3 regions of the Phosphitispora fastidiosa genome follow, and region 3 is predicted to be linked to each of the others. Evidence: predicted binding sites of a transcription regulator. Region 3 holds the regulator's gene; each other region holds the start of a gene.
The links. Region 3 encodes HrcA, which represses chaperone genes, less so after heat shock. Its sites were predicted from a motif close to TGTTAGCACTCNNNNNNNNNGAGTGCTAACA; they were not measured.
Positions count from the first base shown of each region.

Region 1 (9,943 bases), on a different contig from region 3:
GGATTTTGTGTAACTGCATTGCCTGCTTTGTGGACTGTGGTGCGAAGCGGAACTTCCTTAAGGAGGAAGGTCAGGACAAATGCTGCTGCCAGAACGATGGTCCCGGTTAAGAAAACATTTGACAGGGATGCAGCCAGGGCTTCCCGTAAGGCTTCGGTAATTTGTGTAAAGACCGGCTGGAGAGGTGCCGGCAGGCTGTCTTGAATTGCCATAAGCTTGGGTTGGTCCAGAAGAATCTGGGGATTTTGTAATTGAGCCAGCTTGTCGGTCATGGCTGGGTCCACTAATGCCGGGTTTATTCCGCTGTCAGGGGTGAGCAGGTTCTTCATTTTACCGGCCATGCTTGTGGAAAGAATAGTTCCCATCACAGCGATACCGATGGTCCCCCCAATGCTGCGGAATAATTGAATTGATGCTGTAGCCACTCCCAGATCCTTGGAAGCGGCGGCATTTTGGACAGCGATCGTGAAGACAGGCATTCCGAGACCGAGGCCGAAACCGAAGATAAACATACTGATTGCAGCCATCAGGATAGTATTCATTGTAACCATTAGAGCCATGCCAAAAACCATCAGGAAGGTTCCCAGCAGGGCCATCTTTTTGTATTTACCCGTCTTGGTCATGCGGCGTCCTGTATAAGCGCTTACGGTAAACATGCTCAAAGACATGGGCATGGCAACATAGCCGGCATAGGTTGCCGAAACGCCCATGACGCCCTGCACGTACAAAGGCATGTAAATCAGGGCCCCAAACATGCCTGCATTCATCAGGAATCCAATGACATTGGAAATGGCTATCACCCTGTTTTTAAATAAGGACAGGGGAAGGATCGGGGTTTTTACCCTGGTTTCGGTGAAAATAAAGAAAGCCAGAGAAACAATCGCCAAGGCGAAGAGTTCTAAAATCAGGGGTGAACCCCAGGGATATTTTGTGCCTGCCCACGAGAAGGCAAGCAGCATGGGGACGATTGTCAGGGTAATAAACAAGGAACCCAGGTAATCGATGGATTCGGATTTTCTCCGCTTCACTTTGGGGAAAAGGAGCAGAATCATGAAAAAGGCCAGGAAGCCCAGCGGCAGGAACATCCAGAATACCCAGTGCCAATCCATGTGGTCTACAATATAGCCGCCGACACCCGGACCCAGGATACTGGATATTCCAAAGGCCGCGCTCATCAGGCCGGCCCAGCGTCCTCGTTCCCGCGGGGAGAAGAGATCACCAACTGCAGTAAAGGCCGTAGCCATGATAACACCTGCCCCGATCCCCTGAATGCCGCGGTAAATTATCAGTTGGATGATATCTTTGGAAGTTCCGGAAAAGAAGGCTCCTATCATAAAAACCACAATTCCAAATAAAATAAAGGGCTTTCTCCCATAAATATCTGAGAGCTTGCCGACCAGAATCGTAGAGATTGTCGAGGTTAACAGGTAGATGGTCATAATCCAGGTGTAATAATCCATACCGCCGAGTTTGGCGATAATGCGAGGCAGGGCCACACCTACAATTGTCTGGTTAATCGAAGAAAAGAACATGGCTACAATGATGGCAACCATAATCGTTATTTTGCGCTGGTGAGATAAATGTTCCACAGATTTATTCTCCTCCGTAATAAGGCTACTGGTTGTCGAGATTGCCGGAAATTATATGGTAAATCCGAATCAGGTGGTCGATATCCTCCTCAGGTAACCCCTCAAAAAACTTCGCCATTACCTTGTTTTGATTCTCAATCAGAGAGTCTGTGAGTTGTTTCCCTTTAGCTGTGATTTCCAGGTAGACGACGCGCCGGTCTTCTTTTGCCCCCTTGCGTTCAGCATAACCCTCCGCAACCAGTTTGTCTGAGGCCCCGGTAATAGCACCAGGCGTTATTTGAAGCGTTTCAGCAAGTTCCGTTGCTTTTTGGGGACCCCCATGTATCAGAGCCTTCAAAATAAGGTACTGGGTGGGGTTGATATCATAAAGCTGTTTATGCCACTCTTTTTTCATTTTTCTCAGGACACTGTAAAAAAGTTCAAGTAACTCTTGGTGTTCAGCCATGTCCTACTCCTTCACTGTTAAATATTTTAGAACTGAAATATTTAGTGAATAACATTTTTTATTATACTTTTTTGTTTTATAATAGTCAATGGATGAGAAGCAGAAACCATCCATCTGTTAATTGGCAGATTGATGGCTTTTGTTTTGGGAGAATTTTGGGAGAATCGGGTTGTACAATAAAAGCAAAGGCAAAGACTCAGGAGGTGGATTGGTGAGAGTATTCATTCTCCACACAGGCGGTTCCGGGTTGGATAAAATCGTCACCTGGCTGGCGGAGAAAACCGGTATTAAGGAAGTAGCAGTGATGAAAAGTCCGGACGGGTTTTTGGAAAGGGTTGAGCGGGATAGGCCGGAAATGGTTTTTATCCGCATCGGAAACAGTGAAATTCCAGGACTGGGGGTTGCCCAGATGGTAATCGCTATAGACCGGAACATCAGGATAGTATTTGTTGCCGAGGAAAAGGATTATGCATTGGACGCTTATGAAGTAGGCGCCTATGGATATCTGTTGTGCCCTATTGAGAGGGAAAAATTTGAGCTCTTATTCTGACCAAATCCATTTCCTTTAAAAAGCTGTTAAGCCTTTGGTGCCATTCTTTCTCGTTTTCTGTATAGTGAAGGTCGGAATCTGCTGCGTTTGCCGGAAGCCTTTTTGAAAGCAGTGCCAGCTCCATATCCCCAAGTGATTGAAATAACTGAGAAAATTCATCATTAAAGAGGCAATATCCTTCGAGGATATCCACCAGATCAGCCATACTGTGAATTTCCCTTCTAATGATTGCTATTTTATCTGATACATATCTGCATTGTCTGATTTCGTCTAAAATTTTGCGGAATAATTCATCATCCATTTTCCGGCCGTCTTCAAACTTAACGGCAGGTTGTGGGTGGTTTTCTTTTAAACTGATAAATACTGCTTCCAAACGGTTATTTTCTAACGCATTTTTTATTCTTGGTGATATATCAGGGATAGTTGCGGTGATGTATGTCTGTAACAACCCGCCCGAGATATTAAATTCTTCAAAGAGTTGTTTGGATGCATCATGCAGTATTGCATCCAATTGGTTTTTAGTCATGTTCACCAGTTTTTGCTGCAGGTACTGCCTGTCAATTGGTTCAATATTGAGCCGGCGGGTGCTTTTGTCTGCCAAATTGCAGCCAATCGCATTTGTTAGCACGACTCCAAAAATATTTATCAGCAAATCCTGATAATGGGCATCATATCCGTACAGCAAGCAATGAATATCATGGGTGGTGAAGTTTTTACAGAATTGATTCTCCATTAGCAGTTTTTGCAGATAATAATTGATATACTCTATGCCGGTCAACTCCATTTTGTCGCTGCTTAAAGGATAATCTATGGAAGCAGGCGTTTCGTGGGCGGCATAGTCAACCTCATAGGCAGAGAAAAAAGCCGGGATTCCATTCTGTAAAGTATCATTATAGGCATGATTACCGGTGGTGATGCAGTTATCTTGAACTTGATTATAGATTTGTTTGGCATGCTCTAATTGTGTTTCCACCAGTTTTTTGCCCTCCCGGTATAGTTCGGTCAAGGGCTTCTGTTTAAGTATTTCTATGCTTATGTCCGCATCGGGAAGGCTCTTAAGATAGACTCCAACAGTGTAAAAGATCGACTGAAAAATATTGTGCGCAGTTTCCTCCATTATGGAACTGCTTTCACCGCCTGTATAGCGCTCTGCCTGTCTGGCCAATAGCTGTATGCACTGTAGTTGAATATTTTCCAATTCCGAATCAGTCAACAGATTCAGGCGGCAGGCTTCCTGTAAAACTGATTGGAAGTAATGTGTCTGATTAAGGTTTTCACTTTTAATCAAATGCTGTTTTTCCAGATTAGTCATAATGGTCCTCCTCATCAATAGATTCTTCGCTGTCTTGGCTTAGATCCGTGTAATTTCTGACTCCATACCGGATATTGCGTGCCAGTAATTCTAACTCCCGGTGCTGCAGGAGTTCGATGGAACCCTGGCAGTTGTGGTCAAAATACTTCTTCATTAATGAAAGCAATTCGTCATCACCGACTTCATCAAGTGTTTCGTTTTTAAAGTAATAGAAGGTTTCTATTAAGTCATTCAAGGTGGCGGTATAGTTATGCTTCGAAAGGAAGGGGGAGTCACAAAATTTCAAAATCAGTTTATTTATGATTCCGGCGCCGAATTCGATGCGTCCATTGCTTCTTAGGGCTGCTGCCCGTGTTTCAGCAAGTTCCACGGCCTCCTCGGAGGAAAGCGCCAGACCGTAACGCAGGGTTATTACGTTGCAGTTTATGATTGTGGAAATTGCCGCTTTGTTCATAATAATTGCCGGGAACAGTAAAGCATTATCAGCCATTTTTTGCTCCTTTCAATTATTTTTTTAAGGCTATTGACAAAGGGTTTGCTTTGTGCTATAGTATAGTTGGATAAATCTATCTATACATAATCAACTTTCGTCAAATTTCAGTATACCATGGGCTCTTTAAGAAGTCAATGGTTTTTAGATTAGTACCAAATCGACTACTTCCAACGTCCGTTTAAGGGCGTTTTTTCATTATTAGGGGAATTACTGTTTTGCAGGGTTGTGGATAATATAATATTGACAAAATGCATACATTAACGTATAATCAAAACAGTTAATTTACTAAACAACTAAACCAGTAATGTTAGTAGTTTAGTAAAGTAGCAAAAGCAAGGCTATAATATCATCAAGAGTATGAGGAGGCAAACAATGAAAATACCAACTGTTTTGAAACACAAACCGGTTATTGTATCAGAAAACTATGAAAATATTGATGGCAGAAATGCCTATAACTCAGACACAAAGGGGCTTTCACTGGGATTAGCCCAATGGAATGACAGAGGAAAGGTAGATATTTCCGCTAAAGTGTGGCGGTATACAGGAGAAAAATGGTCGCGGCAATCTGAGGAACTGCCCTTACACCGCGTTCTGGACCTGGCGATTCTCGTTTGTCGGACAAGGCTTCATTTCAGAGAGGCTTATCGATATGATAAATTATATGACAAAGAAAATCCTGTTATTGACAGAGTGGGCCTCCAGGGAGATGCTATGACAGTGGCTGTATGTACCGACAATGATAAAATTGATGAAGATATTAAATTATTCAGCCAGGCTCTCAGTCACGATGATGAACTAATTGGTGAACGTTTACGTACCCTGGCAAGGATTCTCAGGGAGATGGGTTATTGATTTTTTCTAAAATATTGACATCAGACTCATATTTTGGTATATAATAATTGTTATTGGCACTCTGAGAATCAGAGTGCCAATAACTTGGGGATGAATTTGAATTATTAATTAGAAGGAAAGGAGAGACTTGCTTTGCCGAAAAAACAATTTAAAGCTGAATCAAAGAGACTGCTGGATTTAATGATTAACTCAATTTACACCCATAAGGAGATTTTTTTAAGGGAGCTTATTTCCAATGCCAGTGACGCTATTGACAAAATTTATTACAGGGCACTAACAGATGACTCTCTGAGCTTCAATAGGGACGAATATTATATTAGAGTAGCAGTGGACAAGGAAAACAGGGTGCTGAAAATATCCGACACCGGTATCGGGATGAACAGGCAGGAGCTTGAAGATAACCTGGGAGTTATCGCAAACAGCGGCTCATTGGCTTTTAAAAATGAGAATGAAGTAAAAGACGGGTATGATATTATCGGGCAGTTTGGGGTCGGATTTTATTCGGCATTTATGGTGTCTGATACAGTGACTGTGATAACTAAAGCTTTGGACAGTGATGAGGCTTACAAATGGGAATCCCAGGGAGCTGACGGCTATACTGTTAAGCCATATGAAAGAGATTCTGTCGGTACTGATGTCATTCTCAAAATTAAGGAGAATTCAGGAGAAGAAAATTTTGATGAGTTTCTGGAGGAGTATAAATTAAGGTCTATCATAAAAAAATACTCTGATTTTATCAGGTATCCCATTAAAATGGATATCACCGGATCAAGATTAAAGGAAGGCAGTGACAACGAATACGAGGAATATAAAGAAGAACAGACTGTTAACAGTATGGTTCCTATCTGGAAAAAGAACAGAAACGAACTTGCCCAGGAGGATTATGACAACTTTTATTCTGAAAAGCATTATGGCTTTGACAAGCCGATTAAGCATATTCACATCAGCGCCGAAGGTGCGGTCACCTATAAGGCAATATTGTTTATTCCGGAGAAAATGCCCTTCGATTTCTATGCCAAAGAGTATGAAAAAGGGCTGGAGCTGTATGCCAACGGTGTTTTGATCATGAATAAGTGTGCTGAGCTGCTGCCCGATTATTTCAGTTTCGTTAAAGGAATGGTGGATTCGGAAGATTTATCCCTGAACATATCCAGGGAGATGCTGCAGCATGACAGGCAGCTGAAATTTATTGCCAAAAACATCAAGACTAAGATAAAAAACGAATTGGAAAGCCTGCTCCAAAATGAAAGGGACAAGTATGAGGAATTCTATAAATCCTTCGGCAGACAGTTGAAGTATGGGGCCTACAGCGATTTTGGCAGCAACAAGGAGGTCCTGCAGGATTTATTGATGTTCTATTCTTCCAAAGAGAAAAAGATGGTTACTTTAGGTGAGTATGTCTCCAGGATGCCCGAAGAGCAGAAATATATCTATTATGCATCCGGAGAATCCATTGACAGAATTGATAAAATGCCGCAAACAGAGCTGGTATCAGATAAGGGATATGAAATTTTTTACTTCACTGATGATGTTGATGAATTTGCCATTAAGATGATCGGGACCTATCAGGAAAAGGAGTTCAAATCAGTATCCAGCGGTGATTTGGGCATAGAACCTGAGAAAAGCGAAAATTCTCAGGACTCAGATGAGAAGGACAAGCAGGAACTCTTTGAACAGATGAAGGCTATCTTGTCAGATAAGGTTAAGGATGTCAGAGCTTCAAAGAGGCTGAAGAATCACCCTGTCTGCCTGGCTAATGAAGGTGAACTTACAATTGAGATGGAGAAAGTGCTGAACTCGATGCCATATAATGACCAGAATATCAAGGCAGACAAAATCCTGGAAATTAACGTAAATCACGATGTCTTCAAAGCGCTGCAGGAAGCCTATGAACAAGATAAAGATAAGCTGCAGATGTATACAGATTTATTATATAACCAGGCGCTGCTTATTGAAGGGCTGCCAATTGAGGACCCGGTGGAGTTTACCAATAATATCTGCAAAATGATGAGATAGGCGGGGTTATTTGGATATTATGCCTGAAATTAGCCGTGAATTAAAGCACAGAGTTCGATAAGGGGCTCTGTGCTTTCATAATTACCGGGGTTTGAAAGGTAACCGGGCAGATAGCAGCTGATTAAATTGTAATAACCTTATCTGCGGCGGACATTTTCTCATAAATGGTGTACATATTGGATACCTGTCCAACGGCAAGCTTGTCCTTCAGATTGAAGTAATCCAGGCAGGTGCCGCATGACAATATTTCCACACCGCGGTTCCGCAGGTTTATCAGATGCTCCAGCACCGCTGAATCAGCACAGGTGAGATAAACACCGCTATTGACAAACAATATTGTCTGTGGCACTTTATCACTTTCTACAAGAGTGAACACAAAACTCTTCATTAAGATATCGCCCAGTTCCGCACTGCCTCGTCCCAATTCTGATGCCGAGATAAGAAGTACGATGTTACCAGTAACCAGATCATCGGAACTCATTTTGACATTTTTTTTGGTGATATGAACCCTGTATTCATTTCCTTCCTGTTCTATCTCTACCCCGCACCCCATGCTGTTAGCCAGCGCTTTAACATTGTCTTTGGCCGCTTCATTATCAACCAGGGTGGTTACAGGGCCTTCTTCCATTGCTTCCAGTACTTTTTTGGTGTTAATAACAGGCATGGGGCATGCCATGCCGCGGGCATCAATGGTTTTTGATTCCATATATATCACTCCTCCACACAAGTTTTCACTAATCCAATCATAATTATAATACAGGACCGGTGCCTATAACCAATAAAAAAAGAAAATACTTTCCAGACATACAATAAATATTTTTTATTCTGTCATTGTTTTTACTTTCTCAGTTGAATTGTGACAGGAATTTAGGGGCGTTATGCAGAAATGACAATTAATATTAACTAACAATTATTTACAATACACGGAGTATATTTTAGTAAAAGTAAATTAATACCGGGTAGGAGGAGGAAGCAAAATGGGAATAAGGCTGAGACTAATTTTGCTGTATCTGGTGATAGGAATCGCTCTATTGGCGGGTGCGGGATGCTCAAGCGGAAAGGAACCACAGGAAGCTGAAGCAGATGATGCCCAGGGTAAATATTCCCTGGAGTATATCCAGGAGTCCTTAAAATCAGACAAAAACGCTGCCGATATATCATGGTCAAAAAACAAGTCCCGGGTGGCCTTTTTTAAGAACACAGAGGATTATGAAGTCCAAATGTATCTCTGGAATGTCGGGGAGGCAAGAGAAAATAAAGTTGCAGGGGCCAGTGGTAACCTGTATGACCTCAAGTGGTCTCCTGACAGCAGGTTTGTTACCGTAAATGAAGGGACTTCAACAGTTTATGAAACACTGATAATCGACCCGGATAATCTGACAATAGCAGATAAAATCGTCAATGCAGGCGGCCCTGTGTGGTCCCCTGACTCCGCCAGGCTGGCCTTTGCGGTCTTAAATAATAAGAAACCTATTGTTGCAGTGGAATGGGATGGTACCTGTGACCTGGTGATATATGACCTTAAGACAAAAAATGCAGACGTTATCCTGGCTGCTGAAAATGATTTCTATTACAGCCCTAAGTCCTGGGATAAAGGCGGTCTGAGGTATGAAAAATGTTATTTCGATGACAGGAAACCGGAAGTATTGATACATCAGGAGGGCAGTCAGGGAAAAACCGGCAGTAACAGCAGCCCGTCTTTTACAAACGCTTATAATATATCCACACAAACCTACACCGATCAACAGGTGAACATCGAAGTAGAGATAAAGTATCCAGTTATCACAAAGATGCAGAATAAGGATATAGAAAACAGAATCAACAGCATCATAGAAAATAAATTCGGCCTTCATGATGAGCCGACAGAAACAGGTGATGAAACATTTAAGGAAACGCTGAATGTAAATTATGAAGTTAAGCGCCGGACAGAAAATGCCCTCAGCCTGAGGATTTTCTTTTCAGCATATATGGAGGGCGCTGCACATCCCAGCAATTTTATTGAAGGACTTACCATCAACTTGAAAACCGGAAAGGAACTGCAGTTACAGGATTTATTTGCGCAGGGTGTTGATTATAAGAGTATCTTGGATCCCATCTTAAAGGAGAAGGTAAATAAACTGGATTATGAACTATTTGAAGAGTTTAAGGGTATTGAGGATAAACAGGGATTTTACCTGACCGATACGGCTTTGGTTATCTATTATCAGGAATATGTATATACCCCGCATGCAGTTGGGCCCCTTGAATTTGAGATTGACCTAAATGAGATAGACTGCCTGATAGAATAAATAAAAGAACCCACTAAAGAGCAGTATGGCAAAAACCATACTGCTTTTCTTCTTTAGGTATCTTTTAACATATCGAAGTGGCGGCGATACCGCTGCGGAATGTGTATGTCCACCTTATAGCCTACAGCCTGCAGAGCCTTAGAGATTTGAGTGATTCCGTCACTGTAAAAGACTTCTATCCTTTTCTCTTTGCTGCTGATACCTTTGTAGGTACTGGGGCAAACAAAGGTCCAATCGACACCTTCCCTGTTAACTATAACCCTAAAGAACCTGTCTATCTCATTTTCTTTATAGTCCAATTTCTTCAAAAGAATGTGATGTTCAAAGGCATCATCAATATTAGCAAGCAGTATTTCCCGCCCATCATAAGAAACGAGCATCAACAATGGGTCATCAGC
Region 1 is NZ_JAHHUL010000003.1:80,823-90,765, forward strand. It holds gene Ga0451573_RS04490 (MDR family MFS transporter) at 1-1,589, opposite strand, end outside; gene Ga0451573_RS04495 (MarR family winged helix-turn-helix transcriptional regulator) at 1,615-2,034, opposite strand; gene Ga0451573_RS04500 (response regulator) at 2,246-2,584, shown strand; gene Ga0451573_RS04505 (DUF6179 domain-containing protein) at 2,550-3,896, opposite strand; gene Ga0451573_RS04510 (DUF6323 family protein) at 3,889-4,386, opposite strand; gene Ga0451573_RS04515 (DUF6530 family protein) at 4,762-5,241, shown strand; gene htpG (molecular chaperone HtpG) at 5,374-7,257, shown strand; gene yedF (sulfurtransferase-like selenium metabolism protein YedF) at 7,379-7,963, opposite strand; gene Ga0451573_RS04530 (DUF3298 domain-containing protein) at 8,235-9,545, shown strand; gene Ga0451573_RS04535 (hypothetical protein) at 9,599-9,943, opposite strand, start outside.
Region 1: the regulator HrcA is predicted to act here: its motif matches at 5,293-5,323, upstream of htpG (molecular chaperone HtpG).

Region 2 (9,943 bases), on a different contig from region 3:
GACAAGTTTGGACCTTTGTATTTTAGACTTAGATTCCAGGAAACAGTATTGCTGTAACTAAATTTGCCGGATAAACTTTTTATCCCGGTTTCATGTATTTTCTCAACATAGCTGGCTGTCCAGTGGCTGCTCTCACCCTCAAATATTATACCGCTGCCATCATTGCACCCATTTACAAACAACGTGGAAACCAGCAGGAATAAAAGAAAACGGCACACGGAATTGATCCCCCCTATTCTAAATTATCATCAACTAATTCTTCATTAGTTATTGTATTCCTGCATAATTTTCATAATATTCCGAATACGGCATTATAAAGTTAATCGGGACCCCGATAGGGCAATAAATACAAAAAAGCTTCCGGGTAAAAACCCGCGAAGCCCTGATTTTACTGGAGCCGAAGAAGAGAGTTGAACCCTCGACCTACGCATTACGAGGACTTAGTTTAAATCCTTTTGCATAATGTTAGATTTTTCATGAATGTGAGAAAGCCTTGAATCTCGAGGCTTTCAAAGTAATCCCAAATAAATCCTTCTAACATTACGTTGTAATTAAAATCTGGTTGTCCAACAAACAATGCGGTTTTATCCTTTCCTCGATTTGTTTAATTTGATTTTTTATTGCATACCTACTCGTCCTTATCTGTTTTACCCTTCAGATATTTGGACATCTCTTTGTCAAACTGCGAAATATAATCCTTGTCCTGCCGAACTCGGAATTGCTCGTAAATTTCTTCAGCCTTTTTTACTGCATCTTCATGAGAAACTTTTCCTTTTCCTTCGAGGACATTTCTGCGGTTGTTCTGCAAAAAATTATCTGTTTCTCGAAGCCAGTCCGCCATGCTCATTGGGACTTCATCCTCAGCCATTAACTCCGCATAGTCAATGAACATTGTCACGATTCGGTTCATTCGTGAAAGTTCCTTTTCATTGAGGTAGTTTTTCGCAATCGCCACATCTTGTTTTATGATTTTCCCGTCTGGAGCTGCTTTCCAAGTAGTTAACCCCATTGTGGGATGCTCAAGATTAACCCTCTCGGCGATCAATTCTGCTGCAGTTTTGCCTGTTATGGCATAATGGAGCTTATTCTGCACAAAGGCATAAAATTCTCGTGTCAGGTTACAGAATTGAACCTTGCGACTAACTTCACGGCTACCCTCGGTTTGAACTATTAAAAAATCCTTAATAGTTGAATCTGAATCCAATTCTTCATCATCCAGAATGTTTTTGATGTGAATGTTTATGTTGGCGGTCGTCGTTTCAAACAGCTCTGCAATCGCTTTTTGAGTCATCCAAAAGTTTTCGTCTTCAAAACGAACTGAAACGGTAACTTTGCCGCTATCTGTCGTATATAAAATGATTTTATCTTCATGCTTCAACTCGTATCACCTTCTATATATGAAATAAATTACCTCTATTACGAAGTAATTTGATTTGCTAAGATTTTAATCCTCTCGAATTCGATGGGCTAAAATCGTTTGAAGAATTCTGTTATTTATATAAATTAGTTTAAACTCTGGTGAAATCCACGAGGCAAACTCAAAGGCGATATCGGAATGCGCAAAGGTAGCTGCATAACGGCCTTGTTTCGAAGTCATACCGATAGCTCCTGTTTTTTCAATCCACTTTTTAGGTGTCAAAACGAAACTATTGAGTCCAGCTTCATTTTCAATTGCCTCGAATTCGAGGCAATTGAAAATCGGATTATTTAATCTCTCCCATAAACCGAGGAATTGCACTACGTTACGATTTCGCATCCAGTTCTGTATCACATAACCCGGATTTTCGTCTGTTTTATACTTTGCAATATCAGTCAAAGAAATATGGTCATTGTCATCTCCGTCGGAAATAACGGCGATTTCAGTCCCTTTAGCGAAAATAGTATCCTTAAAGTTTTTAACCTTTGGCATCGAATTTGCCCCCATTCAATATGTAACAAGCTATAGAATCTCAAATATAATACAGGAAAATCGTACCATATATCGAACACATGAGCGGGCTGATGCTCATTTATGTGCCTTATGATTCGGCTGCATTGAGAATCTGCTTCTTGAGCAAGCTTAGTGTATGCTTTTACATGGGCGTCAAAGTCATTAATCGGTGGCATCTGAGGGAAGGAACCATTCTACCGCCATCTGTTCTAATCCAATAACCCCTGTTTTCGTTAACAGCCTGTAATTTCATTTTTCCCTCCTAATATACCAATCTTTCGACAGTTAATTATAAAGATACAACTAAACGACAGCATTTTCCTCCTTTTCCCCAGGTAAATTTTGGTGTGCTTAACCATAGTCCCCACTTTTTAAAGATAAACACCAAAATAGTCTCCGCTCAAAATAACCCCAAAAAAACAAAAACCGCAATCGCTTGCGGTTGTAAGGTTTCCAATGGAGCCGAAGAAGGGAGTTGAACCCTCGACCTACGCATTACGAGTGCGTTGCTCTACCACTGAGCTACTTCGGCATCAAAGTCAGATAAATTTGCTGCAACAAATATTATAGCAAACATCGCCCCCAAAGGCAACAGGGACAATTTTCTGTTGGCTTGAAGAGCACGGTTATGTTAATATAAAAGAAACTTACTTTATATGGAGTTTTGGCCATAGATATCAACAGGAGGACTGCAAGTGACTGCTGCTAAAAACAAAAATACCAAACATAAAACTTCCGGGAAACAGACCGGTGATAAAAACTGGTCCCAGTTCAGCATTGTATCCCTGACAATTGTTGCCATAATTACACTTACTCTGATAGTGTTAAGCTGGGCAAATGCCCCAGAAGGACAGCCGGTTTCCGATAACCGCCCGCCGGTTTCCGAAACCGGTGAGCAGCCATCCGATAAGAAGCCATCCGATAATGAGCCATCCGGGAATGAACCTTCCGAGAACCAGCCGCCCGCCAATGAGCCTTTGCCAACCGATATAGAGCTTGACAAGGTTCCCGGGCAGACTGACGGTACAGCCTGGCTGTCCATGTCAGGCAAAGAGAAACTGGATGTCGTCAAAAGGGCTATGTCCAACTGGGAGATAACCGGAGTTCAGGTAAACCGTGATGCAGACTGGTTTGTTGAAGCCCTGGACATGTTCTATGAAGATAAACACGCAGACACATCACAGGTCAAGGTAAGTGATGCCATGTCAGTCCTTGGCTTGAGCGGGGGTGCCTTTGGCAGATAGGAAGTTTATCCGATAATATTCTCTACCTGTTCTTCCCTGAGTACTCTGGCTATAAAAATCTCCGGGTTTTTGGACAGGTCTATTTCTTTTATAGACTGCAGTTTAATTTCATTGGAATCATACATTACCCGTATCACTGGCCTGGTCTGCTGCCCCTTGTTAACATCAACAACTATCCCGGTTTCACCCGTGTTCAGGGAAACAACGCTGCCAACAGGATATATGGCCACATTCTCTATAAATACCCTGAGGACTTCAGGGTCAAACTGACCTGTCGAGTTAATAATGATGTCCACAGCCTGGTGAGGAAAAAAGGCCTGCCTGAAAGGCCGGTCCGCCAGGAGCGCATCAAAAACATCCGCTACTGCCAATATCCGTGCAAACAGGCCAATCTCTTCTCCCCTGAGCCCCCCCGGATATCCGGAACCGTCCAAGCGCTCATGGTGCTGCAGGACAGCAAGGGTAACCTCCTCAGGCAGGTGATCACACTCCCTGATAATTTCAAAGCCGTAAGCCGAATGCTTTTTGACTTCTGCAAACTCCTCAACAGTCAGTGGACTGGGCTTGTATAAAATGTGCTTAGGTACCCTGGCTCTGCCCACATCGTGGAGCAGCGCCGCTGTGCCCAAATTTTTAAGCTGCCCTCTTTTTAGTTTAAGAAACAGCCCCAATATCAGGGAGAGCATGCACACATTAAGGGAATGCCCAAATATATAGGTATCCAGTTCTCTGACCTCTGTAAGGTGCAGCAGGACCGCTCTGTCTTTTAACACCGTGCGCAGCATATTGTCTACCGTGCGTTTTATTGTCCCCTTGTTTAACTGGCTGGACAGAGTTATCTCTCTGAAAATGCTTTTTATGGTCTGCGTAATCTCTAACCTGGTAAACTCATTTTCTGCTGCTGAAAAGAGTTTATGTACCACCACACTGTCTGTTTCAATTATTTCAACAAATCTTATTTGGGAGCTGGACAGCTGTTTTAAATGATATTCATTAATCACAGTTCCGGGAGTAAGCAAAACAGAACCGTCACCGGCACAAACGGCCTTTCCTATTACCATTCCCTTTTCAGCCTTTTCGGCAGGCAGTTTCTTCATATCTCTCACCTGGTGGATAGATTATGTAAATGTTTACTAAATTCTGCTAATTGTCCTCTAAATCCTGCTAGAATTATAATTATTCATTCAAACCCAAAATAGGCTTTCCTACAACCTTCGAGAAAAATATCGTAATCTGGAAGGTGAAAAGGAATAATCTGCCGAATTACTTTATTAAACTTGAGTCAGGAGGAGATTGATTTGGCTAAATACCGAAAAATGCTGCGGTCATTTAAGAATTATCTTGATAACTTAAGTTCTCTTGACTATGCAGAGTTAAAAGACTGTATTAATTCAGATGTTGTCTGGGATGATGGTTACACCAGACGCAACCCGACTGCATATGAACTGTTTGCCACTCATGAACACCTTGATTTTGCCAAAGAGGATATATTCAAATTTTCCGGAATTACCCTGGACCTGGAAGCCTTTGAAGCATCTGCAGCCAAAGTCGAAGAAATCTGGCAGAAGAGGCTGCCGGAGCTATTTCCCGGACATGAATTTATACTATATAAAGACCGCCATCACAGGCAAGTGGCTTTTTGCCGCAAGAGGACCGGAGTTACCGAAAATCCCGTAGAAATAATCCGATACCTGACAGATGAACACCACAATATCAGGTGGAATGCCCTGTTATCGTCAACTCTCTACCCGGACCCGCAGTTGGTGCCCCATATCCTGAAAAGGCTGGATGATGATGATATTTATAATGTGCTCAAAGCCATCATTGCCCTTGGAGCATCAAAAGACGAAAGTGTTATCCCCATTCTGAAAGAACGGTTTCTCCTTCTGGAAACCGGTCCTGACGGCAAGCAGTATGTCAATGACTTTTTTGCCTATGACCTTTTCAGAACAATCCTCAAACTTGGTGACAAGGGATATAGCGAAGTATTCGGACTTTTTAAGAATTTTAAGTCCCTTGATATACATACTCTGGAGCATCTGTGTGAGCTCCTTGGCAAAACCGGTAGAAATGAGGTTCTGGAAATACTTCTTGAGATATATTTTACCGAACCCGAAGGGTGTGAATGTGCCCTTACCGGGCTTCTCAGTATGGAAGAAGATGCGCTTGCGGAAATTGTCCCCAAGCTATCTCATCCAGACCCGGATATGCGCAAAAAGGCCATGCTGTTTATGGCAAATTGTTATTTGAGCGATGCCAGAGGCTATCTCCTAAAGGGACTCAATGACCCCATCCAGCATGTACGGGAAGCAGCTGTTCAAGGCATCGGGCGTTTCTACAGCAGGACAAGGAAGAAAATCCTCACAAAATGCCTGGATGATAAGGCAATAGTCGTCAGGGTCCGCGCCATAGAAGCGCTGGGAACGCTGTTTGACCCAAAACTCCTGCCTACATTTCAGATGCTGTGTCTGGACAAAAACCCCAGGGTAAGGCATGAGGCCATGAGAGCAGTGGCATCGCTGGACTCAACCGAGGCGATGAACTTTCTCAGTGAATTGTATGATCAGGTTCCCAGGCAGGATAAAATACGAATTATCGACTCACTTTATGCCTTTACCGGTAACCCTACTTACCTGAAGCAGCTTGTCTCCAAAGCCCTTAATAGTGATGATAAACGACTGGTTCAGGAAGCAACCGAACTGATGGAAATGATGTAAAAAAAAAGCCCCCACATAATTGTGAGGGCTTTTTTTTTACATCATTCCAGGCATTCCGCCGCCAGGCATTCCACCAGGCATTGGGCCATCTTTTTCAGGTTTATCGGCAACCACAGTCTCGGTTGTCAGAAGCATTGCCGCAATACTTGCAGCATTCTGCAGCGCTGAACGGGTCACCTTGGCCGGGTCAACAATACCTGCTTTGATCATGTCAACATACTCTTCAGTAGCAGCATTGAAGCCAACCCCAGAACTCTGTGCCTTGACTTTCTCCACAATTACTGAACCTTCCAGTCCGGCATTATTAGCAATCTGGCGAACCGGTTCTTCCAACGCCTTTTTCACGATTTTAATGCCAACAGCTATTTCACCGGCAGCCTCAATCCCGTCAAGTGCGGGGATAATATTAAGAAATGCAGTGCCGCCTCCGGGGACAATACCTTCCTCAACAGCAGCCCTGGTAGCATTGAGGGCATCCTCTATGCGCAGTTTCTTTTCTTTCAATTCAGTTTCAGTAGCAGCGCCAACTTCAATAACGGCTACACCGCCTGACAGCTTGGCGAGACGCTCCTGAAGCTTTTCACGGTCAAAATCTGAAGTAGTGTCCTCAATCAGGGTCTTAATCTGGGCAATCCTTTTTTCAAGTTCAGCCTGATCACCTGCGCCGCCAACAATAACAGTTTCTTCCTTCTTCACCTTAACCTGGCGGGCCCGGCCAAGCTGCTGAAGGGTAGCATTTTCCAGCTTGATACCTACATCCTCTGAGATAACCTGACCGCCGGTGAGGACTGCGATATCCTCAAGCATAGCCTTGCGGCGGTCGCCGAAACCTGGAGCCTTAACTGCCACACAGGTAAATGTGCCGCGCAGTTTGTTCACAACCAGAGTAGGCAGGGCCTCACCATCAACATCCTCGGCGATAATCATCAGCGGCCTGCCTGCCTGAACAACCTTTTCCAGTACAGGAAGGACTTCCGCAATGGCGCTAATCTTCTTATCACAGATAAGTATGTATGGCTCATCCAGAACTGCTTCCATTTTATCAGTGTCAGTAATCATGTAAGGCGAGATATAACCGCGGTCAAAGTTCATCCCCTCGACCACATCCAGGGTGGTTATAAAGCCCTTGGACTCTTCAACGGTAATAACCCCGTCCTTGCCTACCTTTTCCATTGCCTCTGCAATCAGGTTGCCAATCTCCTCATCACTGGCTGAAACAGAAGCAACCTGAGCGATAGCATTCTTTTCTTCAATAGGCTTGGCTATTTTTTTGATTTCTTCAACTGCTACTTTAACTGCCTTCTCGATACCGCGCTTGATAATCATCGGGTTAGCGCCGGCAGCCACGTTTTTCAAACCTTCACGAATGATTGCCTGAGCCAGCACGGTTGCTGTAGTAGTACCATCTCCGGCCACATCATTGGTTTTGGTGGCAACTTCTTTAACCAGCTGAGCGCCCATATTCTCAAATGGGTCTTCCAGTTCAATTTCCCTGGCAATAGTAACACCGTCATTAGTGATCATCGGGGAACCGAATTTCTTATCCAAAACAACATTTCGGCCTCTTGGGCCAAGAGTAACCCGGACAGCTTCAGCAAGCTGGTTGACACCGCTTTCCAGAGCGCGGCGCGCTTCTTCTGCAAATAAAATTTCCTTAGCCAAAATTAATCAACCTCCTCGAACTTGGATTCCTTAATTTAACAATCTGCGTTTGAATTGTTATTCAACGATTGCCAGAATGTCTCGTTCATTCATGATCATGCATTCTTCACCATCAATCTTGATTTCATTGCCGGCATACTTGGAATAGATAACCTTGTCACCGACCTTAACCTCCAGGTCTACTTTCTGACCATTTTCCAGAAGCCTGCCGCTTCCTACTGCCAGGACCTCCCCCTGCTGTGGTTTTTCCTTGGCGGTATCGGGAAGTACTATCCCACTTGCGGTTTTCTCCTCAGCAGCCAAAGGTTTTACTAAGATTCTGTCACCCAAAGGTTTTACATTCATGACGACCCCTCCTTTATTGGATTTAAGTATTTTCTTTTTTGTTAGCACTCAACAGAGTCGAGTGCTAATACACTATTTATAATATAAAATGAGAATTGGAAAATCAACTTCCTGTAATCGTCAAAATTACAGTGTTTTAGTCCAAAATCTCATTTTACGTTAATCTTACCTTATTTTTCTTGCATTATCATTTAATTTCTTTAAATTGAATTTCTCCTTAAAATCCAATTAAATTCCTACACAATATTAATTTCCATTTTGAGATAGATTTATACATTTATTCCCGTGCTTTTCTGAAATTTTGACAACCCTTATTAGGTAAATAACCACTACCGGGCACACTCCGAATCTGTCCCCTTGAGTATATCCAAACCATGGGGCAAGCACTCCAGGATCCATCCCAGGTTTTCCCGTACAGCCTTGGGACTGCCGGGAAGATTTATGATCAGAGTCTGTTTTCTGATTCCGGCTGCGGCCCTTGAGAGAACAGCTCTTGGAGTTACCTTGTACCCCTCCCGGCGCATTAGTTCAGGTATTCCCGGAACCATCCGGTCAACAACCGTAAGAGTTGCCTCAGGGGTAACATCTCTGGGGCTGAACCCGGTTCCCCCGGTGGTAAATATAAGATCAAGTTTTTTTACATCAGCAAATTCAATCAGTTTATCCTTTATTGTTTCACATTCATCTGGGACTACTATGTATTCCAGGACCTCTCCGTTTATTCTGGCAACTTCTTCCCGGATCACACCGGCGCTGATATCTTCCCGCTCACCCCGGCTGCCTTTGTCACTGGCTGTGATAATTCCCACTTTATACATAAACAATCCCCCCTGTTATGCTAACTCCACGGCATCTCCAACTTTTACCAGGCCTCCCGTGAGAACCTTGATGAAAATCCCTTCCTTGGGCATTACACAATCACCTGCCTGGTAATAGATGGCACACCTGTCATGGCACACCTTGCCAATCTGAGTGACCTCCCCCAGGGCCTCACTGCCAATCCTGAGTTTTGTCCCCACAGGCAGGTCAACCAGAACCAGCCCCTCTGTGGTAAGATTTTCAGCAAAGTCACCGGGATTTACATCCAATCCCTTAGCCCGCATTTTCTCGATGCTTTCTAAAGCCAGCAGGCTTACCTGGCGGTGCCAGTCCCCTGCATGGGCATCACCCTCAAGCCCGTGGTCAGGTCTTAATATTCCCTCACCGATATTCTTTTTCCGCATGCCCTTTTTTTCACTGGTACAGACAGCTATAATTTTTCCACCCATTTCTCTTCTCCTTCCCTTCCATACCGGCCGCTTTTACCACCGGTTTTTTCCACCAGCCTGACCGCTCCAATCACCATATCCTTATCTATGGCTTTACACATATCGTAAATGGTCAGCCCAGCCACAGAGACCGCAGTCAAGGCCTCCATTTCCACACCCGTTTTGCCGGTTGTCCGGACCGTGGCCTGAATCTCTACCCTGGACCCGGCTTCATCAGGTCTAAACTTCAAATCTGCTCCTGTTATAAACAGCGGGTGACACATAGGAATGAGGTCACCTGTCTTTTTGGCAGCCAAAATCCCGGCGACCTGAGCCACCGCCAGGACATCACCCTTGGCAATCCCGCCTTCCCTGACAGCCTTCAGGGTTTCCGGTTTCATTCTGACTTCCCCTCTGGCAACCGCAACCCGTATGGTGTCATTTTTAGCAGTCACATCTACCATCCTGGCCCGTCCATCCTTATTAAAATGGGTCATTTCACTCAATAAAATTCACTCCTGTCTGTCACACCATCAACCACATCACTGTTTAGCCGCGCCCCTTTTCAGCCGCGCCCCTTTTCAGCCGCACCCCTTTTCAGCCGCCGATCTGGGTCATCCAGCGCCTGTTTCCGGCCCAGCCTGCCTGCTCCATATTATGCTTTTCCGGTTTGCTGCTGATAGCAAACCGGATGACATCAGCCAATTGCTCAGGTGAAGCCCCCTCCCTTAGGGGAGTTTTCAGATCAATCTCCTGCGGAGACTGCAGGCACGGGCGCAGCTGACCTTCAGCAGTAAG
Region 2 is NZ_JAHHUL010000026.1:30,914-40,856, reverse strand. It holds gene Ga0451573_RS17705 (hypothetical protein) at 1-218, opposite strand, end outside; gene rhuM (RhuM family protein) at 629-1,378, opposite strand; gene Ga0451573_RS17695 (KilA-N domain-containing protein) at 1,445-1,909, opposite strand; tRNA gene Ga0451573_RS17690 (tRNA-Thr) at 2,388-2,462, opposite strand; gene Ga0451573_RS17685 (hypothetical protein) at 2,626-3,174, shown strand; gene Ga0451573_RS17680 (HD-GYP domain-containing protein) at 3,180-4,271, opposite strand; gene Ga0451573_RS17675 (HEAT repeat domain-containing protein) at 4,473-5,891, shown strand; gene groL (chaperonin GroEL) at 5,928-7,553, opposite strand; gene groES (co-chaperone GroES) at 7,611-7,898, opposite strand; gene Ga0451573_RS17660 (MogA/MoaB family molybdenum cofactor biosynthesis protein) at 8,228-8,716, opposite strand; gene Ga0451573_RS17655 (MOSC domain-containing protein) at 8,732-9,166, opposite strand; gene moaC (cyclic pyranopterin monophosphate synthase MoaC) at 9,148-9,651, opposite strand; gene moaA (GTP 3',8-cyclase MoaA) at 9,743-9,943, opposite strand, start outside.
Region 2: the regulator HrcA is predicted to act here: its motif matches at 7,938-7,968, upstream of groES (co-chaperone GroES).

Region 3 (9,943 bases):
ATCTTTCTTACTCATTTATATTACACCTTCTTACCCCAGATTTACTGGAAAACAACTCCCGGAAGGGAATTACTTGCTGTCATCATTTACTTCCTTGAACTCGGCATCAACCACATTGTCATCTGCCTGGCTCCCGGCACCGCCCGGATTACCCGCTCCCGGACCTCCCTGGCCCTCTGCCTGTGCGGTTTGCTGGTACATAGCAGTTGTCAGCTCATAAAGCGGCTTAGTAAGCTCTTCTGATTTATTCTTGATAAGCTCAAGATCACTGCCCTTAAGGGCTTCCTTAAGCGCATCAGCTGCCTGGTTGACCTTATCCACCAATCCTTTATCTGCCTTATCACCAAAATCCTTTACGGTTTTCTCGGCCTGATAAACCAGTGAATCAGCCTGGTTCCTGGTGTCTACTTCTTCTTTTTTCTTGGCATCCTCTGCGGCATGAGCTTCAGCTTCCTTGACCATCTTTTCAATATCCTGATCATTTAAACCGCCTGAGGAAGTTATCGTTATTTTTTGTTCGTTTCCGGAAGCCATATCCTTTGCGGAAACATGAACAATTCCATTGGCATCGATATCAAATTTAACCTCAATCTGAGGAATGCCTCTTGGCGCCGGGGGAATTCCGGTCAGTTGGAATCTGCCCAGAGTCTTGTTATATGCAGCCATCTCCCGTTCGCCCTGCAGGACATGGATCTCCACCGAAGTCTGGTTATCAGCGGCAGTTGAAAACATTTGGCTCTTGGAAGTCGGTATCGTGGTATTCCTGTTTATCAGCTTGGTAAACACCCCGCCAAGAGTCTCAATTCCCAGGGACAGGGGAGTAACATCCAGCAGCAGGACATCCTTCACTTCTCCTGCCAGAACGCCACCCTGGATGGCAGCGCCGAGGGCTACTACCTCATCAGGGTTAACACCTTTGTGGGATTCCTGTGCGGTTACCTTTTTAATAGCAGCCTGGACCGCCGGTACCCTTGTTGAGCCTCCCACCAAAATGATCTTATCAAGCTTGTCGGCGCTAAACCCGGCATCAGACAGGGCCTGCCTGGTGGGTTCCATGGTTTTTTCGATCAGGTCTGCAATCAAATCTTCAAATTTAGCCCTGGTCAGTGTCAGGTCAAGGTGCTTTGGGCCTGACTGGTCAGCAGTGATAAAGGGCAGGTTGACATTGGTGCTGGTAACACCGGAAAGTTCGATCTTAGCTTTCTCGGCAGCCTCTTTAAGGCGCTGCATGGCCATCTTGTCATTAGCCAGGTCAATGCCGCTTTCTTTCTTAAACTCACTGACCATCCATGCCATAATCCTGTCATCAAAGTCATCTCCACCAAGACGGTTATTGCCGCTGGTAGCTTTAACCTCAAAAACACCTTCACCAAGTTCAAGTATGGACACATCAAAGGTTCCCCCGCCCAGGTCATAAACCAGGATAGTCTGGTCTTCACCTTTTTCGAGGCCGTATGCCAAAGCTGCTGCAGTAGGTTCATTAATGATCCGGAGAACTTCAAGGCCGGCAATTTTACCGGCATCTTTGGTAGCCTGGCGCTGGCTGTCGGAAAAATAGGCCGGAACGGTGATTACAGCCTGTTCCACTTTTTCTCCGAGGTAAGCTTCAGCGTCTGCCTTCAGTTTCTGCAGAATCATTGCTGACACTTCCTGGGGGGAGTACTCTTTTCCGTTTAGATTTACTTTGTAATCTGAGCCCATATGTCTCTTTATGGACATCACGGTACCGTCGGGGTTGGTTACGGCCTGTCGTTTGGCTACCTGGCCGACCAGGCGCTCCCCGGTCTTGGAGAAGGCCACGACAGAAGGTGTAGTCCTGGAACCCTCTGCATTTGGGATAACTGTGGCTTCCCCGCCTTCCATAACCGCCATACAGGAATATGTAGTACCTAAGTCAATTCCAATTACTTTACTCATATAATTCTACCTCCTAATATCAATATTATTTATTAATCTAATTCAATCTAATTCAATCTAATTCAATCTAATATAACTTAACCATTAACCTGTAACTTGTAACACCCGCGATTGAATCCGTCTAATTTTGGGCCACCTTTACCATGGCAGGCCTGATTACCCTGTCTGCCAGCAGATAACCCTTCTGAAGCTCCTCCATGACCACATTATCGTCATACTGATCGCTCTGTTCCTGCATAACAGCCTCATGCAGGTTGGGGTCAAACTGACTGCCAACAGCGTCCATCGGCTTGACACCTTCTTTTTCCAGGACATCCCGCAGCTGTCTGTAAATCAGTTCGATGCCATTCCGGAAGCCCTGCAGGTCTTCTCCCTCTGCCTTAAGGGCCCGTTCGAAATTATCCAAAACCGGCAGCAGGCCCGTGGCCAGCCTTTGAGAACAATATTTTGCCGTTTCCTGGCGTTCCTGTGCAGTCCTTCTCCTGAAATTATCAAAATCCGCCTGTACTCTCTGCAGCAGCTGCAGGTATTCGTCAGCTTTTGCCTTCAGATTGTTATCCTCTGCAGTTTCCTCCGGCCTTTCCGGTTCGGCACCGGTATCCTGTTGGTTTTCGCCGCCCTTTAAACAATCTTCAGTTAGATACTCTTCAGTGTTCCCCTGATCTTCATTGTTTTTATTTTTAAAGGTCACCTTTTTCCCCCCATTCATTAACGTAATTCGTCATTATCAATTGTATCCCTACCAAACTGCCCGCCGGAGTCTTCTCTTTTCTTAATAATTGTGTCTATGCGCAGGATGGCTTCGGCAATCTCTCCGGCTGCTTTCAGGGCATGAATCTTTACCAGCGCCGGATCCGCTACCCCAAGGGCAAACATATCTGCAACATCTCCGGTGTCACAGTCAATCGCCAGGCTTTCCCTGCCTTCCTTCAACTGAGCGGCAACCACATCACCGATTTTTTCAAGTGGGTTAAAGCCTGAATTAGCAACTATCTGAAAAAAGGGTCTTTGCAGCGCTTCCACAACACAGTCAATACCGTAAACCGCCATCCCCCGCACATTTTCCCTGACTTTCTCCACCTCACGCGCCAGAGCGAGTTCAATGGAACCTCCGCCAGGTACTATGCCTCCTTTAACAGAAGCCTGTACAGATGCAGCAGCATCCTTGGCGATCCTTGCTCTTTCACCAACCACCTCTTCAGTGGCAGCGCCCACCAGAATAGTCGCCATAGGCTTCCCGCCGCCGCCAAGAATCCTTATGTGCTCAAGCTTTTCATTCTCAAATACCCGCTCAGCTCTGCCCAGGTATTTTGCCAGATCTGCCGCCTCTTTACGCAGACCTGTTCGCTTAATCGGCCTGGCTCCGGTGTGCTCAGCGGCCTTGCGGAGTTCTTTGTTGGATACCCGCTGAACTGCCATAATCTCAGCATCAGTAAGCACTTCTTCGGCAAAACTGTCAATACCGCGATCTACCAGAACAACCTTTACACCCATCTCCACAATCTTATTCAGATTATTGCGGAACTCTTCCTGAAGCTCCTGATACCGGGCAAACCCGGCCTCTGTTGCCAGGGCTTCATCCTCCAGTTCCTCGGGCTCAAGAGCGTCATCTATAATAAGTACCCTGGCTTCTGATACTTCAGCGGGCATATGTTTGCTGATGCGTTCCTTGTTAAGGATAACACCCATAAACACTTCATTGTCGGCCCCCTCTTCAGAAAAAATTGCCTCAGAGAGCTTGAATGAAGGATCCTTAAGTTTCTCTTCACCCGTCATCCCGGCAGCTGCAACCACCAAATCGGCAATATCCTCATGGTCCCTGCCGGCAATCAGAGCAACCTGTTTTAGCACCGGGTCCTCGAGGCCTTTGATAGAAACGGCCCGTTCCCGCATCAGTTCCAGGGCTTTTTTTATCCCTGTGCGGATACCTTCAATCACTCTGGTTACCGGTACCCCCTTGGATACCTGTTCCACGCCTTCGCCCACCAATGCCCCGGCCATTACAGTTGCCGAAGTGGTCCCATCACCGATTTCCGCCTGTTGAGCCCTGGCTATATTAATCAGCATTTTGGCTGCCGGGTGGTTGGCCTCCATTGTGGTGAGAATGGTGACCCCGTCATTGGTGATAACCACTTCTCCAAACCTATCGACAAGCATTGTATCCAGCCCCTTGGGACCAAGGGTGCCTTCCACTGCTGAGGCGATAGCCCTGATCGCATTTGAATTGGTGATCAGAGCCGAAAGTCTTTCATCCACATCTGCTCCTTTTGCTGCCTGCTGCTTCAAACTCATTGGCAAACCTCCTATATCAGTGTCCGTAAAATATCAATGATTGTAAAAGTCCTTCATTATTTTTGACAGATGGCTGGTCATAAATTCAACAATACAGACCGCTTTTTCATAATCCATCCGGGTAGGCCCGATAATTCCGACAGAACCTATGGTCCTGCCGTCTATCTGGTAGGTTGCCGTAATAGTGCTGCAGTCCTGCAGACCGTCAACCCTGTTTTCGGCGCCTATGGTGACCGATATCCCTGTTTCGGCATGACTGCCATCATTTAAGATTTCCTTCAATATCTTATCCTGTTCCAGCAGGGACAAGAGTGTCCTGACCCTGGTTAAGTCGCGGAACTCGGGTTGGTTAAGAATATTCAGGGTACCGGCCAGGTACACTTTTTCCTCATGATTAAGGTCCAGAGTCTCCTGAATCATATCCATGGCGGCTTCAAAAATATGTTTGTGTTTGGAAAGCTCATAATATATCTCTTTAATGAGAGTCAGCTTTATCTGATCAAGACTTACGCCCTGGAGCTTGGCATTCATTACCTGGCTTATCTTCTGAAGGTCTACTTCATTAACAGACTGGGGCAGCTCCAGTATTTTATTCTGCACCAATCCACTGTCGGTGACTACCAGTACCAGGGCCCTGCTGCTGTCCAGGGGCACCAGCTGAACATATCTCAGATTACTGGTGGTAAACTGGGGTCCCATTACTATAGAAGTATAATTGGTTATCCCCGAGAGAATGCTATTGGTCTGCCTGAGGACCGTCCCCATATCCTTAACCTTGGCCTTGTATCCGCCCAGGATAATACCCTCTTCCTGTTCAGAGAGTTTCTTTTTGCCCATCAGACAGTCCACGTAGTAACGATACCCCTTATCTGAAGGTATCCTTCCTGCCGAGGTGTACGGCTGCTCAATATAACCCAGTTCTTCGAGATCAGCCATTTCATTTCTTATGGTTGCCGGACTGACCCCAAGTTCGTACTTCTTGGCAATTGTCCTGGAACCTACCGGTTCAGCGGTACTGATATAATCCCTGATGATAGCCTGGAGCACCTTCTTTTTTCGTTCATCCAAGGTCATCTTAACACCCTCTTTTTGTTAGCACTCTATCAAGTCGAGTGCTAAATACCTATAAATAAAAAATACCATTGATATTTTTTTTTGTCAAGAAGCGGAATCGTCCTATATGAACTCAACAAACACTTCATTTGCCAGCGGAAGGCCTTTTTCCGTTAGTCTAATGCTGTTTGCGTTAATTTTTATCAGACCCAGGTCAGTCAGTTTTTTAAGCTGAGGTCCGAAAATATCGGCAGCCGAACACCCGAAACGCCGGGCAAAGGCCAGGGTATCCAATCCGCCCAGCAATCTCAGCCCAAGAAAAACCGTTTCCGAAATCTCATCTTCAAGAGATAATGAAATTATTTCTTGAACTGCCAACTCATTTTTCTCCAGTTTTTTAATATATGATGCCACACATTTCACATTACTAAACCTGTGCCTGTCAAGCATTGAATGGGCAGCAGGGCCTAATCCCAGATACTCTTCATTGAGCCAGTAAATAAGATTGTGGCGTGCTTCCATCCCCGGAAGGGCAAAATTGGATATCTCGTAATGCTTAAACCCCCTGGCAGCAAGAATACTGATAACATACTGATACATTTCCAGCTCCGCATCTTCATCACAAGGGACCACACTGCCTGAAGCAACAGCTTTATACAGGGGAGTCTCAGGCTCAACCTTGAGACCATAGGCAGAAATATGTGCCGGTGACAGGTTCAGCACCCGGTCAAGGGTCTCCTGCCAGTCCTGCCCCGTCTGCCCCGGAATCCCGTAGATGAGGTCACAGCTAATATTGTCAATTCCTTCATCCCTGCAAGCCTTAACTGCTTCAGTAACTTGGGCAAAGGAATGGATTCTGCCGAGAAATGAAAGAATTCTTGATTGAAATGCCTGGACCCCTATACTTATTCGGTTAACCCCGGCTCGTCTCATCAGGGCAAATTTCTCTCTGGTTACTGTGCCCGGGTTGCATTCAACGGTTATTTCCGCATCATCCCTGATTCTAAAATACCTGCGGCAGTTTTCCAGTATCAGGGCCAGGTGTTGTCCACTCAACAGAGAGGGGGTCCCCCCTCCCAGGAAAACCGTCCTGACCTCCCTTTGGTCAGCCGGCATTTTCCCGGCATGCAGCTTCATTTCCCTTTCAAGGGCATAAACATAAGACGCAGCCAAACCTGCGTCATAAGGATAAGATATAAAATCACAGTAGTTGCATTTTTGCAGGCAAAAGGGAACATGTATATATATCCCGATAGACATATTAATCACCCGTATTTGGCGGCCGGTCGCTAATCCATTTTAAGCACTGCCATAAATGCTTCCTGGGGTATCTCGACATTGCCCACCTGTTTCATGCGTTTTTTTCCCTCTTTTTGCTTTTCCAGCAGTTTCCGTTTCCGTGAAATATCCCCGCCATAGCACTTGGCCAGCACATTTTTTCTCAAGGCCTTTACCGTCTCACGGGCAATAACCTTATTTCCTATTGTAGCCTGGATAGGAATTTCAAACATGTGCCTGGGAATAATGTCTTTGAGTTTTTCCGCCAGATTACGCCCTCTGGCATAGGACTTATCGGTATGGACTATAGATGACAGGGCATCAACTACCTCACCCGATACCAGGATATCGAGTTTTACCAGCCTTGATTCCCGGTATCCGCAAAACTCATAATCCAATGACCCATAACCCTTGGTCCGTGATTTTAAAAGGTCGAACAGATCGTAAATTATCTCAATCAGCGGCATTTCATATGTCAGCATAACCCTAGCCTCACTCATATATTCCATATTTTGGAAAATACCGCGCTTTTCCTGGGCCAAATCCATAACCGCCCCCACATAATCGTTGGGAACCATAATGGTAGCCTTAACAAAAGGTTCTTCCATTTGTTCAATGTTTTGCATCGGAGGCAGATTGGTCGGGTTATCAATTTCGATAACCTCACCATTTGTTTTGGTGATCCGGAAAATAACGCTGGGTGCAGTTGTAATCAGGTCAAGTCCGTATTCCCTCTCAAGGCGTTCCTGGATAATCTCCATATGCAGCAGTCCCAGGAAACCCAGCCTGAACCCAAAACCCAGAGCCACCGAATTTTCCGCTTCAAACATTAGTGAAGCATCGTTTAGCCTGAGCTTTTCCAGGGCGTCCCGGAGATCATCATAATCTGCCCCGTCGACAGGATACAGCCCGCTGAATACCATGGGAGTAATTTTCCGATATCCAGGCAAGGGCTTGTCAGTAGGTTTGTCAGCCCCGGTAATGGTATCTCCAACCTGAACATCCTTAACATTCTTGATACTGGCTGCAATAAAACCGACATCACCCACACCCAGTTCACCGACTGTGGTCAGAAATGGCCTGAAAATACCTACCTCATTGACTTCAAAAGCCTTGCCGCCGGCCATAAACCTTACTTTCATGCCCTGCTTCACCAGCCCGTCAACAACCCTGACATACGCGATAACCCCTTTATAGGAGTCATAATGGGAGTCAAATACCAGCGCCTTCAGAGGGGCGTTTTCAACCCCCACCGGAGGAGGCACTTTCTGTACTATCTGTTCCAGTATCTCCTTAATCCCTGTGCCGTCCTTTGCAGAAGCAAGTACAGCATCACTGGTATCCAGGCCGATAATATCTTCAATTTCACTTTTCACCCGGTCAGGGTCGGCGCTGGGCAAATCAATCTTATTAATTACCGGAATAATCTCCAGGTTATGTTCCAGGGCCAGGTATACATTGGCCAAGGTCTGAGCCTCAATTCCCTGAGCCGCATCAACAACCAGAATAGCGCCTTCACAGGCAGCCAGGCTGCGGGAAACCTCATAGGTAAAGTCAACATGTCCCGGTGTATCAATCAGGTTCAGGGTGTATGTCTCACCATCGTCAGCCTGATAGAACAGCCTTACGGCCTGAGCCTTAATGGTAATCCCGCGTTCCCGCTCCAAATCCATGGTATCAAGTATCTGATCCGCCATCTCCCTCTGGGTAAGGGCTCCGGTAGCCTCAAGGAGCCGGTCTGCCAGAGTGGATTTGCCGTGATCGATATGGGCAATTATGCAAAAATTTCTGGTTTTATTATGTTTGTCCACCGATATTTCTCTCCCTTATAAAGGCCAGTAGATGGCCTCCTTCTCTTTATACCTTTTTGAACTTTCTGCGCAGCAGATTAATAATCACCTGTGTTTCCTCCAGGCGGCACAAAAGAATTGCCACCACATATACAACCAGTCCGGCGCCAATGGAAACCCCGACCTGAATCAGTTGATTGGAGGCATCCTGCAGGTCAAGGAACGTTCCCAGGTAATAAGCGACAGCATAAGCGACCACACCCATAACTGCTGACGATCCCAAAATAAGAAAGAATGATCTGGTAGTTTTCCGTAGATCAATAGGCCCGATTTTCCGGCGCAGAAAATACAATAGCAGCACCATGTTATATATTCCGGTCAGGGAAAAAGCCAGCGCAAGTCCTCTTTCGGCCATCACAGGGCGTAGTAGAAGATTAAGCGCTATATTTATGACTATTGTGGAAATTGCTATTAAAACGGGTCTCAAGGTATCCTGAAATGCATAGAAGGCTCTGGTGATGATCCAGATAGCTGCCTGAGCGAAAAGCCCCACACAATAAAAAACCAGGGCATATGCCGTTAACTTTGTTGCGCCATGAGTAAATTCTCCGCGTTCAAACAGCATCCTGATAATTGGTTCACTGAGGACCGCCAGTCCCACCGATGCCGGTATGATTACCAGAAAAATTGAGCGGAGTCCCATGGAAAGGGTATTTTTAAAATCAGTCATTTCCCTGCGGGCCGCCTGGGAGGTCATGGTGGGGAACACCGCAACTGCAATGGACCCGGCAAAAACACCCAGGGGAAGCCACATCAACCGGTTGGCCAGTCTCAGCGCCGTTATGCTGCCTTCATTAATGGTTGAAGCTATGGTCTGGTTTACAATCAGATTGACCCTGTTGGCTGCCATCCCCAGCATGGCCGGGAGCATCAGGATAAGCATTTTCCGGACCCCGGGGTGACGGAGATTCAGGGTAAATTTGTACCTTAACCCCATTTTGTATAATACAGGCAGCTGAATTACCAGATTAGCAACGTGACCCACTACTACCCCAACGGCAAAAGCCATAATGCCCCACTGTTTCGCAAAAAGGAGGCCAAACAGGATAATAAAAAAATTATATGCTACCGAACCAATCGCAGGGGCGGCGAAGTGTTTGTAAGAATTAAGGATACCCATTATAAGACCGTTAAGGGCCAGAATCACAAAAGCAGGAAACATGATCCTGGTTAGACTGACAGCCAGTTCCAGGGTTTCCCCGGAAAAATTATAGGCCACAAGCTTTGTCAGTGGAACTGCAAAAACCATCCCAAATACAATACAGACAGCCATTAAAAGAACAGTCAGGTTTATCATTGTACTGGCTATTTCCCACGCCTCTTCTTCCCTGTCGGTAGCCAGATAACCGGAAAAAACGGGGATAAAAGCGGCGCTCAGAATCCCGCCGACCAGAAGATCGTAAAACAGATCAGGGATAGTGAAAGCAGCCAAAAATGCATCTGTCTGCCAACTGGCGCCAAAAGACGAAGCCAGGACAGCCTCCCTGACATAACCAAGCACCCGGGAAAGCATCATGGCTAACATCAGTATGCCTGCTGCCTGGGCTACCTTT
Region 3 is NZ_JAHHUL010000002.1:352,588-362,530, forward strand. It holds gene dnaJ (molecular chaperone DnaJ) at 1-15, opposite strand, end outside; gene dnaK (molecular chaperone DnaK) at 70-1,917, opposite strand; gene grpE (nucleotide exchange factor GrpE) at 2,039-2,608, opposite strand; gene Ga0451573_RS04010 (TCP-1/cpn60 chaperonin family protein) at 2,626-4,209, opposite strand; gene hrcA (heat-inducible transcriptional repressor HrcA) at 4,243-5,283, opposite strand; gene hemW (radical SAM family heme chaperone HemW) at 5,386-6,522, opposite strand; gene lepA (translation elongation factor 4) at 6,552-8,351, opposite strand; gene murJ (murein biosynthesis integral membrane protein MurJ) at 8,398-9,943, opposite strand, start outside.